3 regions of the Rummeliibacillus sp. SL167 genome follow, and region 1 is predicted to be linked to each of the others. Evidence: riboswitches for the same ligand, from Rfam matches in the RefSeq annotation. Region 1 holds a riboswitch; each other region holds the start of a gene.

Region 1 (4,551 bases):
ATTCGCAGCTGTTAATTTTGGCACAACTCAAGTATTGCCTGGACCTATGTTCACACCCGCGTTGCTGTTAGATCTAATCGAGCAAGAAAAGGTGACCTTAACGGCGGGTGTACCTACGATTTGGCTAGGCGCATTAAAAGAATTAGAAGAAAAACCAAGAGATATATCATCCCTGCGTGCCATTGTTTGTGGTGGATCTGCATCACCAAAAGGACTCATCAAAGCCTTTGAGGAAAAATATAAAGTGCCATTTATCGTAGGATACGGGATGACGGAAACAACGCCAATTGTCAGCCTGTCTACTTATACATCTGAAATAGAACAATGGTCAAAAGAAGATAAACTAAATATTCGTGCAACCCAAGGTTTAACAGTACCATTAATCGAAACACGCATTGTAAATGATGATGGAGATGCTCCGTGGGATGGTAAAACGATGGGCGAGTTAGTCATAAGAGGACCATGGATCGCGGATAAGTATTACAATGATGAAAGAACCGCGGAAGCATTTAAAGATGGCTGGTTATATACAGGTGATATCGCGGTGATCACACCAGAGGGTTATATTAAAATAACTGATCGAGTAAAAGATCTTATTAAAAGCGGAGGAGAATGGATCTCTTCAGTGGATCTTGAAAATGCTTTGATGACACATGAAGGGGTGTTTGAAGCCGCAGTGATTGCAGTGCCAGATGAAAAATGGCAAGAAAGGCCACTTGCCTGTGTAGTTCTAAAAGATGGGAGCACAGCAACAAAAGAAGAGCTTTTTTCCCATTTAGAAGGACAATTTGCTAAATGGTGGATACCTGATGATATCGTTTTCTTAAAAGAGATTCCCAAAACATCTGTAGGAAAGTTCTTGAAAGCCAAACTTCGTGAGGATGTAAAAGGACGTAAACCATGATAGATTATGTATGCATTCATAGATTTATCCCACCTTTAACGGGCAAGTAAGATCCCCATCTCAAGATATAGAGAGAAACGAGAAAGATAGATGGGGGATGAAGAAAACCCCCACTGATGGAAGCTTCACTCTATTAGGTTTTTCAGATATCTACAATAAGAAAAAGAGCATTTCAATGAAAGTTTCAAAGAAATTGCTCTTTTTGCGTGTAAACCGTCTATTCTTCTATCAATTTATTAAAATGAAGGCGCTTATTTAATAGCATCATCACAGGAATACCTACAGCCATGACTGCAAATTCACCAGCCGCGCAAGTAAGCCATGTCAATAAGAATGGTTTAAGTGCAAATGGGATATCTCCCACAAGTTGGATCTCTATGGCGATTAGGAACATCATAATCGTAAATACGATCGTATTAAAGATCATACGTGTTGCCTGTCCTTTAATAAAGCGAGCTGACCAAATAGTAATGGCAAGCGATAAGATCGATTGCCCAACACCAAATGCTAAATCATACATACCAAGCGGTGAAAACAGATTGGCGATGAAGACTCCTAAAACAATACCTATCATATACTTTTTGTTAAAAACAACAAGATGATTGAACATTTCTGATAGACGAAATTGTATAGCATTGTAGCCAAAAGGTTGGACAAGCATTGTTACAGCAATATATAGTGCTGCAATAATCCCGTTGATAACCATTGATTTTACTTTCAATTTTTAGTTCCCCCTAGTTTTTTTACGTGGGATGGTTTCGAACCGCGATATTGTTAGAAATAAATTTACATTGTAAATATATTAAATGGAAATGTCAAATCATATTTTTGAAAATAGAAATGTATAACGCAGTAGATTGTTTAAAAGATTCACAAAACGGACACATTTTATAAAATGTATGGAGAATCCTTATAAACAAGCATTTCATCGCAGTGAAGCGTTGAAGTTCAACGCGATAAACTAATTTAAACATTCATAATATTATTGACGGTTATAAAAGTCTTCTGTAATAATTACTGTGTTTAGTTACTAAAAGAATAAGAGACAACAAGAATTTGAGGGGGATATTATGAAGAAAACGAAAAAGTACGCATTGCTTTTGATGACAACTATCATCGTATTAGCTTTAGCTGCGTGCGGTAGTAAAAATAATTCGTCATCTGATACAAAGGATTCTAATGCAACAGAAGGCAAAACATATAAAGTCGGAATTACACAAATTGTAGAACATCCATCATTAAACCAAGCTACAAAAGGTTTTAAAGCGGCTCTTAAGGATGCAGGATTAAAAGTTGAATATCAAACTGAAATCGCTCAAGGGGATCAAAGTGTTAATACGACAGCTGCCAATAACTTGGTAGGAAGCGGCGTCGATCTAATCTTTGCTAACTCTACACCAAGTGCACAAGCGGTAGCTGCGGCAACATCTGATATTCCAATTGTTTTCACATCGGTGACAGATGCAGTTGGTGCAGAACTTGTAAAATCAATGGAAAAACCAGGTGGTAATGTAACAGGTACGGTTGATACACATCCTGATGCTATTCCAAATACAGTTAAATTTTTATCAGAACAATTAGGTGCTAAAAAAGTAGGAATGGTGTTTAACTCAGGTGAACAAAACTCTCGTGCACAAGTAGATATTGCGAAAAAAAAAGCAAAAAAAGCGGGCATCACAATTGTTGAAGCGTCAGCATCAACATCAGCAGAAGTAAAACAGGCGACAGAATCATTAGTTGGTAAAGTGGATGCCTTTTATATCATTACTGATAATACAGTTGTGTCAGCTCTTGAGTCAGTACTAGACGTAGCAAATGATAAGAAAATTCCTGTAATGGTAGGGGAACTTGACTCTGTAGCACGTGGTGGTCTTGGAGCATATGGCTTTAACTATTATGATATCGGTTATGAAGCAGGTCAAAAAGCAGTGGAAATCTTGAAAAATGGTAAAAAACCAGCAGATATCCCTGTTGCATATCCTACAAAATTAAAACTTGAAATCAACAAAACAACAGCAGATAAAATTGACGTAGACGTCAAAGATGAATGGAAAGCAGAAGTAGTTAAATAGATAGGAGATGATTCTTTATGTTTACAGCAATTTTCGGCTCAGTCGAGCAAGGGATCATCTATGCAATCATGGCACTCGGAGTGTATATTACATTCCGAGTGTTAGATTTTCCTGATTTAACAGTAGACGGTAGCTTTGTAACAGGTGCCGCAACAGCAGCAACAATGATCACATTAGGATACAATCCGATCATTTCCACAATATGTGCAGCATTGGCTGGCTTTGCTGCTGGTTCCATTACAGGTCTTTTGCATACGAAGGCAAAAATCAATTCACTATTATCAGGGATCTTAATGATGATTGCTTTATATTCGATTAATTTACGAATAATGGGGCTGACAATAGATACAGCTGTTGGACGACCCAATATTCCACTTGCCAATTCCGATTCATTATTCACAGCATTCTCTGAATTCTGGGGAAAACTAGGAATCGATAAAGCTTTCAATGGTATGTTATCAAACATGGGAGTTGAACATGTTCCAAATACTTGGGGCACAGTTTTCATCATGTTTATTTTGACTTTTGCGATTAAGTTTGTCCTTGATTGGTTCCTCAAAACAGAAATTGGTTTAGCTATTCGTGCAACAGGTGATAATGGCAAAATGATCCGCAGCTTTTCTGCAAACACCGATACATTAACCATCTTAGGCTTGGGGTTATCCAATGGTCTAGTTGCACTATCAGGCGCTTTGATCGCACAATACGGTAAATTTGCAGATGTTGGTATGGGCATTGGGATGATTGTGATTGGATTAGCTTCTGTTATCATCGGTGAAGCTATTTTTGGTACCAAAACAATTGCTCGTACAACGTTTGCTGTTATTTTCGGAGCCATTATTTATCGAATTGTTCTTGCACTAGCATTGCAAGTTGAATTTTTAGATACAGGTGATATGAAGCTAATTACGGCTGTTATAGTAGTGATCGCGTTAGTTATCCCAACTTTAAGAGCAAAGCAAAAAGAGAAATCCCGCATAGCTAAACGCCGTGCTGAACATGCTAGAGCAGTGAAACAGGAGGGGAAGAGGAGTGCTTAAATTAGAAGGGATCAATAAAATCTTCAACGAAGCGACACCCGATGAAAAAATTGCTTTAGATAATATTCATTTAGAGTTGAAAACAGGTGATTTTGTCACTGTTATTGGTAGTAATGGTGCTGGTAAATCTACGATGATGAATATGATTTCAGGGGCCTTAACACCAGATCTTGGGAAGATTGAGATTAATGGCAAGGATGTCACTAGACTGCCAGAACATAAACGGTCGCATTTTATCGGTCGTGTATTCCAAGATCCAATGGCAGGTACAGCGCCAACAATGACGATTGAGGAAAACTTAGCAATCGCTTATTCACGTAATCAAAAAAGAACGCTTCGAATAGGTGTAGATAAAAAGCGCCGAGAATTTTTCAAGGAATCATTAGAAACATTGCATCTTAATCTTGAAAATCGTTTAAATGCCAAAGTTGGTCTGTTATCTGGTGGAGAACGCCAAGCTCTGTCATTATTGATGGCTACCTTTACAAAACCAAATATCCTTTTACTAGATGAACATACAGCTGCTCTCGATCCA
Region 2 (4,551 bases), on a different contig from region 1:
AACGTGCTCATTGCTAGGAAAAATAACAATGCACCACTTAAATCAAATTGCAATTTTTGCTTTTTTTCTGAATCAAAGGAAGGTAAGAAAAATATTGATCCTAAAATTGAAATAATCCCTAATGGAATATTAATCAGAAAAATAGAGCGCCATCCAAATTGTGAGATGAAAAAACCGCCTAAAGAAGGACCAATAATTGTACCAGCTGCTACGACCGCTCCAATCATTCCTAAAGCTTTTCCCCTATTTCCCCTTTGAAAAATATTCGCTACAATTCCCATCACATTCCCCATAATCATCGCCGCTCCTACAGCTTGAATGCAACGAGATACAATCAAAAAAAGAAGATTGAAGGCTAATGCACTGAGTGTTGACCCAATGATGAATATGACTATACCGAATAGAAAAAAACGTTTTCTTCCTTTTTGATCTGATAAACTTCCTATGAAAGGAAGAATGCCAGTAATCAACAACAAATAGGCTACAATAACCCACTGTACTTGTTCTATAGAAACATGAAATGTCTTTTGTAATGTCGGTAACGCAACATTAATAATACTGCTATCAATATTTACCATAAATGTGCCTATTGTAACAAAGATAAAAATGATCCAAGGATTTACTGAATGAGTAGTTATTTTTTCATTCATTTCCATCACCTTTTTGTCCTTCTTCATATTTTTCTATAAAATAATCGAGCATTTGTTTTCTTCCAAGGATGTCTTCATACCATTTATCTAATTCTTGAAGACCTGACTCATTGATTTCATATATTCTCTTAGGACGCCCCTCGCCTTCTGTGATCCACTCAGAGGAAACAAAACCCTCCTCCTCTAATTCTCGTAAAACTCTATAAATCCCACCTCCATCTACCTGCATAGATTTCGGTTTAATCGTCTGAAAAATTTCTAATATTTGGCTGCCATATAATTTTTGCTTTCTTAAAAAAAGTAATATGAATGCAGGTAGATGGCGAGATTGCTTTCGATTCAAATGTTTGGACAAAACAATCACTCCTTTAAAATGTTAATAGCATTATAATGTTAATAACACTATAATGCAAAAAACATGTTCAAATCATTTTTTACTTATATTGTTTGATGACAAATTGTACATTAAGAGTTACACCTAAATTCCAGCATAAAGGTGCCTATAAAGTGAAACTTCCATCAGTGGAGGCTTTCTTCATCCCCACTGAAATAGAGGAACGGAAGTGAAAAACGCCACGTCCTGTGGCAACACCTGAGTGACCAACATTCTGTTCGCCCGGAACCAATCGGGCGCATGCGGCAGTTGATCCCCCACCTATCTTTCTCATTTCTCTCTAAACCTTATGGTAGAGGTCTTACTGCCCGTTAAAGCAGGATAAAAACATCGTATAAAATAAATTTCCACTCCAATATTTAAACGTGGAAATCATTTGATTAGATTTATTTTTCTTGTGGGGGACTTTTTGTGAGACTCTTCTCCCAAAAGTGTGATAGAATCTTTATTGAATCGAATACAATGCTTACAGAGCAGGAGAGGTACTAGAACAACCCTCTATAAAAAACTAGGGATAACTATATCTTTAGGGTATAGTTTTTTTATTTTTCTAGCATTCTCCTTTTTAGAACGGCAGGAGGAGATGAAAAAATGAATTTTCTATAGAGTAAAGGATGATTACATCAATTACGCCTCCAGCGTAATTGTTATTCAAAACATTGACTTTTAAGTACATGGATGAGCGCATTCGTTTTATCCCATAGATCAACGACCATTTATCATGTACTTCATTTTTTAAAAGGAGACTTTTCAATGAGAATCATCTTATATCTTGCTGCAATTGTTTTAGCAAATGTTATTACAGCAAAGTTTGCACCACTTCAATTGGGTGTCTTTATTATCCCTTACGGTTCTTTTCTAATTGGAGCTACGTTCATTTTACGTGATCTTGTACAAAACAAATATGGTAAAAAAAATACCTATCTTTTCATTGGTCTTGCGTTATTCTTATCCGCGATTTCTAGCTATGTTCTAGGCGATACACTGTGGATTGTTTTCGCAAGTGCCATTAGTTTTGCAGTTTCCGAAACAACAGATACTGAAATATATTCAAGATTAAAGACATCCATCAACTTACGGATCTTATATAGTGGTATATTTGGAGGGATTTTGGACTCTTCTATTTTCGTCATTGTTGGTCTATCCCCAATTGGTGCAGGCATGGTTCCATGGGACGCTGTTTGGATGGCGATCTTGGGACAACTTATGATCAAAATTGGCATGCAATTCTTAGGAGTACTTGTTCTTCGTTTGACCAATTTCTCCAAAATAGAATGGGCAAATTAAATCAGGAGATGAATGATAGTGTTAAGAGATGAAAAAGCAATCGTCGTATTTAGTGGTGGACAAGATAGCACGACTTGCTTATTTTGGGCATTACAAACTTTTAAAGAAGTAGAGGCTGTTACATTCAATTATCAGCAACGACATGTAGCTGAAATCGAATGTGCAAAAGAAATCGCAAAAGAATTGAATGTGAAACACCATATTTTAGATATGTCCTTACTCAATCAGTTAGCACCTAATGCGCTTACTCGGGATGATATTGAGGTCAAAGCAGGAGAAAATGGTGAATTACCCTCAACTTTTGTTCCTGGACGAAACTTGTTATTCTTATCATTTGCTGGTATTTTAGCGAATCAAGTAGGAGCCAAACATCTTATTACAGGGGTATGCGAAACTGATTTCAGTGGCTATCCTGACTGCAGAGATAACTTTATCAAGTCATTGAATGTGACATTAAATCTGGCAATGGATGAACATCTTGTCATCCACACACCGTTAATGTGGCTGGATAAAGCAGAAACTTGGAAAATGGCCGATGAGATGGGAAAATTGGAGTATGTTCGTACGAAGACTTTAACATGCTACAATGGTATTAAAGGCGATGGTTGTGGAACATGCCCAGCGTGTCAGTTGCGCTCAAACGGTTATCAAAAATATATGAAAATGAAGAAAAAAGAAAAGACGCTATTTTAAAGGGGTTTCTGGCAATAAGCGAAAATGCCTAGCATCAAAATACTCTGAATGAAGAGAAAAAATCTGCTCATATCTAACTAGTAGAATGAGCAGATTTTTTTTAATTGATTAAGGATTATTTTACGAAACAGGATTTTTAGAGAATCCTGTTTTTTTATATTTGAAACATCAATGGAATACAATCGTTTTATTGTCTTCCACGATAATCCGATTTTCTATATGCCATTTGACAGCTTTTACTAAGACGCGACGTTCGATTTGCGCACCGATTTTTTTCAACTGTTCTGCATTATCACGGTGATCTACACGTTCTACATCTTGTTCAATGATTGGACCTTCGTCTAAATCATTCGTTACATAATGGGATGTGGCACCGATTAATTTAACACCTCGCGCAAATGCACGTTGATATGGATTTGCTCCAATAAAAGCTGGTAAAAATGAATGGTGAATATTAATGATGCGATTTTTAAAGTGATCGACAAACTCGGGGGTTAAAATTTGCATATAGCGTGCTAAAATTAAAACATCCACATTATATTCTTCCACTAATCGAATTTGTTCTTTTTCTACTTGCTCGCGAATATTTTTATTGGCAGGAATATAATAGAATGGGATGCCTAATGCTTCAACCATCGGACGCGCCGTTTCATGATTGCTAATAACGAGTGCAATATCCATCTCTAAATCGCCATTTTGCCATTCCCATAAAAGTTCTAACAAACAATGTGGTTCTTTTGATACAAAAATGGCAGAACGTTGACGGACATTTCGATAGTAAAAATGATATTCCATTTGGTAATCTTCTGCGATTCTTTCAAATTCCTTTTCCATTTCTACAGCTTTTGCTGGCAAATTGTCACAGTGATATTCAATGCGAATAAAAAACGTACCGTTCTCTGGATCTGTTGAAAATTGGCTAGACTCAATAATATTGGCATTGTGATTATGTAAAAAAGAAGATAATACCGATACGATACCAGGTTTATCCGGACATTTTACTAACAGGCGTGCTCGATTTTCTAATCTATTCGAATGATTTTCTAACTTTTCATTATGTTCAAGTTTATTCGTCATCTAAGTACATCTCCCAGTTTCAATATACCTTAAATTATCAAATAATTTCAGTGAATATTCAAGTTTTTTCTTTTCACAATGACAGTTATTCATTTCTTTTTATTATTATCTTTCATAGGCGTGTTGATTAGCCTGTCTTACTTGTAAAAACAGGAAGAATTCGTTGGTTTCCAGCTACGACTTGCTCGCTTTCCTGCGGGGAGAGAAGCATGCCGCAGTGAAAATCTATATAAATGGAGCAAAGAATCCATATTTTTGAAGGATTATGTCAAATATATTTCCTGATTTCTGCCCAATCAACACGCTTGGCATGGTTATTCACCTGTACGAAATGAAAAGCAGTTGGATATACTTGTATGAAGACACATTTATCCTATTGAGGGAAAGAAGCGTGAACGATGAATCATTCATTTCATTACGATCCTTTTCAAAATCTGCAAGAAAAAAATA
Region 3 (4,551 bases), on a different contig from region 1:
TTGATGGTCCTTCAATTGTCGAAGAATTCGTTTTCTATATGCCACAAGTTGCCATATTGTTAATAAAATCACGATCCACAAAAAAGGTTCCTTTACACTGAAACCAACAGAAGACTTACCGCCTGCTAACGGCAAGATAAACATTAATACGATCAAATAAGTCATCACCGCCACTTCGACATAAAAATGCATCATTCTATCTTTGATCGCTGGCGTATATACACTAAACAATAATAATCCGAACCCTACTATCATCCAAGTGATATTTGGAAAGGCTTTCCATATCGTCCATTGCTGATAGAAGTCAAAACACATTAATAATGTGGCACCCAATAACCCACTCACTAATTTAAAAATATTCAATTCTTACATTCCTTTCGATTCAGCATAGCTTAATGCAACTTCATCTCGTGTAGCCTTTTCCTTATCCTCTACCAGGGTTAGGTTAAAACATTTGATCTTTTCAAGCAGTTATCACATTACCTATCTTTTGCCCATTACTTGAGTCATACTGCCTGTTTGATACACGATAAAAGGGGCATTTATCCATTCTTGTTTATACGAAAAAACCGACAAACCCTATTTTATACGCCTCTCTTATTCCCCCATATATATGTATGTAATTGAGGAAGTACCTTCACGTTTGTCACATCATCATCCGAAAGAACTTTTTCGATTAACCATTCATACTTTTGTAAAAGTTTATGGACTAACTTTAAATGATCAGTTGTAGTAATATCAGCATTTCCAACTTGAAAATAGAAAGAAACATCTGGATAACGATGATGAACCTGTTTACCAAATTCATAGTCCTCATTATTGAAAATAACAACTTTCAGTGAAACTTGGTGATCATTCTGTCCCCTTTTCAATTTTGCGAATATTTCATCGAGAACCGCAAAGTTTGTTTTCATCCCTGAACTTGGGGGCTTAGGAGAAATAGTTAGTGCATCTATTTCATAAAACCATTCCTGCCACTTGCTTCCTTGGGTTTCTACACCGATCTGTATATTTTTTTCTTTTAATAAAGATATCAAATCACTGAGGTTTTTCAATAAAGCAGGGTTTCCTCCCGAAATGGTTACAAACGAAAAACCATCTCCTCCAATATGCTTTAACTCATCCCATATTTCTTCAGCTGACATTTGCACAATTTGCTCTTTCCCAGTACCATCCCACGTAAAAGCAGAATCGCACCAAGAGCAGGAATAATCGCAACCTGCTGTACGAACAAACATTGTCTTTTGACCAATAACCATTCCTTCACCTTGAATGGTGGGACCAAAGATCTCCATCACGGGAATTTTACTCAATTTCCATCCACTCCCGTCTAGCTTCAGCATAGCTCGTCGGTGTTTCGAACAAACGTACAAATTCAACACGAGCATCATTGCCTAAATTTTTCTTGTGCAAAGCTTCTGCCATTTTTTCGTAAATCCAAACTACGATATTCTCTGCTGTTGTATTCATTAGAGGAAGTGTCTTGTTTAAATAGCGATGATCCAAATGAATTTCAATTTTTTCTTTCCAGATATTCTTTATATCATTAAAGTCGATCGTTAAACCTCGATCATCTGTGAATCCGCTGATACCAAATACAACTTTATACGTATGACCATGCAGATTTTTACACTTTCCTTCATAGCAGTGTAGATGATGAGCGGCATCAAAAGTAAATTCTTTGCTAACGAGCACTCGTTTCGAATGATATTTCAATTGCTTTCGATCAATATCTTCATCTATCTTTTGTAACTGATCGATAATTTCAAAGTCATACATATTTCAAAACTCCTTATAAAGTGAAACTTCATCAGTGGGGGTTTTCTTCAGCCCCACTGAAATAAAAGAACTCAGGTTAAAAGCGCCACGTCCTATGGCAACACCTGAGGGGCCAACATCTTGCCCGCCCGAACCAATCTTACGGGCAGTTGATCTCTCATCTATCTTTCTCGTTTCTCTCTATATCTTGAGATGGGGGTCTTACTGCCCGTTAATGCGGGATAAAAAAACAGCACCTTAAGAAAAGTACTGTTTTCTTAGTTTTTTTAAGAGGGTAGCTAGAACCTCTGTAGCGTATGCAATTTTCCTCGCAAGTGAGATCTCCACCAGTTCAAAAACAAGCACTAAGTAGAGAATACTGTGCGGATAAGTTCAATGGGTTTAATTATAGTATTCATTTTATCTTTCTATTATCAGTAAATCAAGGTTGTACGTATATCTTTTAGCATCCAATGTTTCACATCCATTGAATAAATGCTATAAATTTCGACAAGATTAGTGCTAAGTATAAAGATAGATGAATTTTTAGGGGGCTTTTCATGAATATTGCAGATCGACTCGTGATTATTGGATTCACTATAATAGCAATCGTTATGATCACTATTGTTATTTTTCTAGTATATATGATGGTATTTGATCGAAATCAAAAACGGCATGCCGTTTTAAGAAACTATCCAGCCCTCGGCAGAATCCGATACTTTTTTGAAAAAATTGGTCCTGAAATGCGTCAATATTGGTTTAACACAGATCTTGAAGGCAAACCATTTTCACGATTGGACTACGAGCATATTGTAAAAGGAGCAAAATATATGAGAGAAGTTGCTGCCTTTGGCTCAAAACGTGATTTTGAAACAGGAGGTTTTTATGTTCGTAATGATATGTTTCCTAAGTTAACGGAAGAATTAAAATTGGATCAATACGTAAAAGTCAAAACAAAACGATATATTTTATTGAAAGATCCACTATTTTCACAGCGAGAAGAAAAATGGGAGGATGAGGAGTCATCTGCCTATTTATTACATGATGATGATGCCATTGTCATCGGTTCTAAAACCAAACATCCATTTGTCGTAAAAAGCCTTATTGGAATGTCAGCGATGAGTTATGGTTCCTTAGGAAATCAAGCGATTACAACATTATCGGAAGGATTGGCTTTAGCGAAAGGAACATGGATGAACACAGGTGAAGGTGGTCTTTCTCCCTATCATTTAAAAGGTGGGGTTGATATCATTATGCAAATTGGGCCTGGATTATTCGGTATTCGAGATCAAAATGGAGAAGTAGATTGGGATGAGCTAAAAAAGAAAAGTGAAATCCCAGAGATCAAGGCCTTTGAACTCAAGCTCGCTCAAGGTGCCAAAGCACGAGGTGGACATATTGATGCTGAAAAGGTGACACCTGAAGTGGCAAAGATCCGAAGAGTAGAACCCTATCATTCAGTAGATAGTCCAAATCGGTTCCATCAGTTTAATAATATAAAAACGATGTGTGACTTTATCGAAAAAATTAGAAATCATACTGGTAAACCAGTTGGTATGAAAATTGTTGTGGGTGGAAATGACAGTATTGAAGAATTAGCAAAATATATGAAAGAATCTGGAAAAGGACCGGACTTTATAACCGTTGATGGCGGCGAAGGTGGTACCGGAGCCTCCTACCAAGAACTAATTGACAGTGTTGGTCTACCAATTAAATCGGCATTGCCAATTGTTGTGGCAACATTAACAAAATATGGGGTTCGACATCAAGTTAAAATTATCGCTTCCGGCAAAATGTTTACACCCGATCGAATTGCTATTGCTCTCGCAATGGGAGCAGATTTAGTCAATATCGCTAGAGGATTTATGATTACAATAGGCTGTATCCAAGCAATGAAATGCAATTCCAACGCCTGCCCAGTTGGAGTTGCCACTACCGATCCTGATTTACAAAAGGCATTGGTCATTGATGAAAAAAAATACAGGGTAGTAAATTACCTTATTACTCTTCGAAAGGGACTATTTCGTATTGGTGCAGCTGCCGGCATCGATTCTCCTGTCCATTTTAAGCCCGAACATATTATGTATAAAGATGATAAAGGTGTTGTCATCTCTTTAGAAACGATCCTTCAAAAAATTAAACAACAAATAATAAAGTGAAACCTCGTATAGAGTTGTCTGAAATGCAATTTATCATCCATTGACACCACTGAAAAAGTCGATGTGCTTTCAAAGATAGGAGAAAAATCACCTTTTGACTCATCATCAAAGAAAAAATAGTTTCTTATCAATGAAAAGATAGTTTTCAGTGGTCTCAAATCTTTCATACAAATATTAAAAATTTTTATAAATACATGCAATTCACAGCAAGATTCTAATGATGGTGAACTAGCAAAGAGAATCGTTACCTTGCCATCCGTTATTGTCACCTCAGCAATAATTCATCCTATCTTTCCCTCATCAACACGCCGAGATTCATATTTTTTTGACAATCATAGAGATTAATGATACGATAACCATTGATTTTTTATAAATCCTATCAGAATACTCGGAGGTTACTATGAGAAAATATTTTTCGCTTATGTCACTGCTAATTGCATTAACTTTAGTTCTTGTAGCATGTGGCTCAAACAACAACAAAGATGAAAAGGAATCTTCAACGTCTAAAACAACAGACTTGTACGATACGATTAAAAAAGAAGGCGTTTTAAAAATTGGAACAGAAGGCACTTACCCACCCTTCACATTCCATGATAAATCAAACAAGCTTACTGGCTTCGATGTTGATATTGCA

What was found. A riboswitch is a leader RNA that binds a small molecule or an ion and turns the genes downstream of it on or off. The one in region 1 is predicted to bind preQ1.
Region 2: it holds a riboswitch for preQ1, as region 1 does, so the genes downstream of both, FEZ13_RS05350 (VUT family protein) here and FEZ13_RS12160 (QueT transporter family protein) in region 1, are expected to answer to the same signal.
Region 3: it holds a riboswitch for preQ1, as region 1 does, so the genes downstream of both, queD (6-carboxytetrahydropterin synthase QueD) here and FEZ13_RS12160 (QueT transporter family protein) in region 1, are expected to answer to the same signal.

The regions. Positions count from the first base shown of each region.
Region 1 covers NZ_VCBM01000002.1:154,826-159,376, forward strand. The annotation lists gene FEZ13_RS12155 (long-chain fatty acid--CoA ligase) at 1-904, shown strand, start outside; gene FEZ13_RS12160 (QueT transporter family protein) at 1,122-1,610, opposite strand; PreQ1 riboswitch class I at 1,633-1,677, opposite strand; gene FEZ13_RS12165 (ABC transporter substrate-binding protein) at 1,975-2,976, shown strand; gene FEZ13_RS12170 (ABC transporter permease) at 2,994-4,016, shown strand; gene FEZ13_RS12175 (ABC transporter ATP-binding protein) at 4,009-4,551, shown strand, end outside.
Region 2 covers NZ_VCBM01000001.1:1,184,380-1,188,930, forward strand. The annotation lists gene FEZ13_RS05340 (MFS transporter) at 1-656, opposite strand, end outside; gene FEZ13_RS05345 (PadR family transcriptional regulator) at 643-1,005, opposite strand; gene FEZ13_RS19375 (hypothetical protein) at 1,151-1,318, opposite strand; PreQ1 riboswitch class I at 1,518-1,562, shown strand; gene FEZ13_RS05350 (VUT family protein) at 1,798-2,331, shown strand; gene queC (7-cyano-7-deazaguanine synthase QueC) at 2,344-3,024, shown strand; gene purU (formyltetrahydrofolate deformylase) at 3,193-4,101, opposite strand; gene FEZ13_RS05365 (ribonuclease H-like YkuK family protein) at 4,500-4,551, shown strand, end outside.
Region 3 covers NZ_VCBM01000001.1:839,030-843,580, reverse strand. The annotation lists gene FEZ13_RS03810 (hypothetical protein) at 1-363, opposite strand, end outside; gene queE (7-carboxy-7-deazaguanine synthase QueE) at 585-1,313, opposite strand; gene queD (6-carboxytetrahydropterin synthase QueD) at 1,306-1,779, opposite strand; PreQ1 riboswitch class I at 2,031-2,073, opposite strand; gene FEZ13_RS03795 (FMN-binding glutamate synthase family protein) at 2,319-3,917, shown strand; gene FEZ13_RS03790 (amino acid ABC transporter substrate-binding protein) at 4,318-4,551, shown strand, end outside.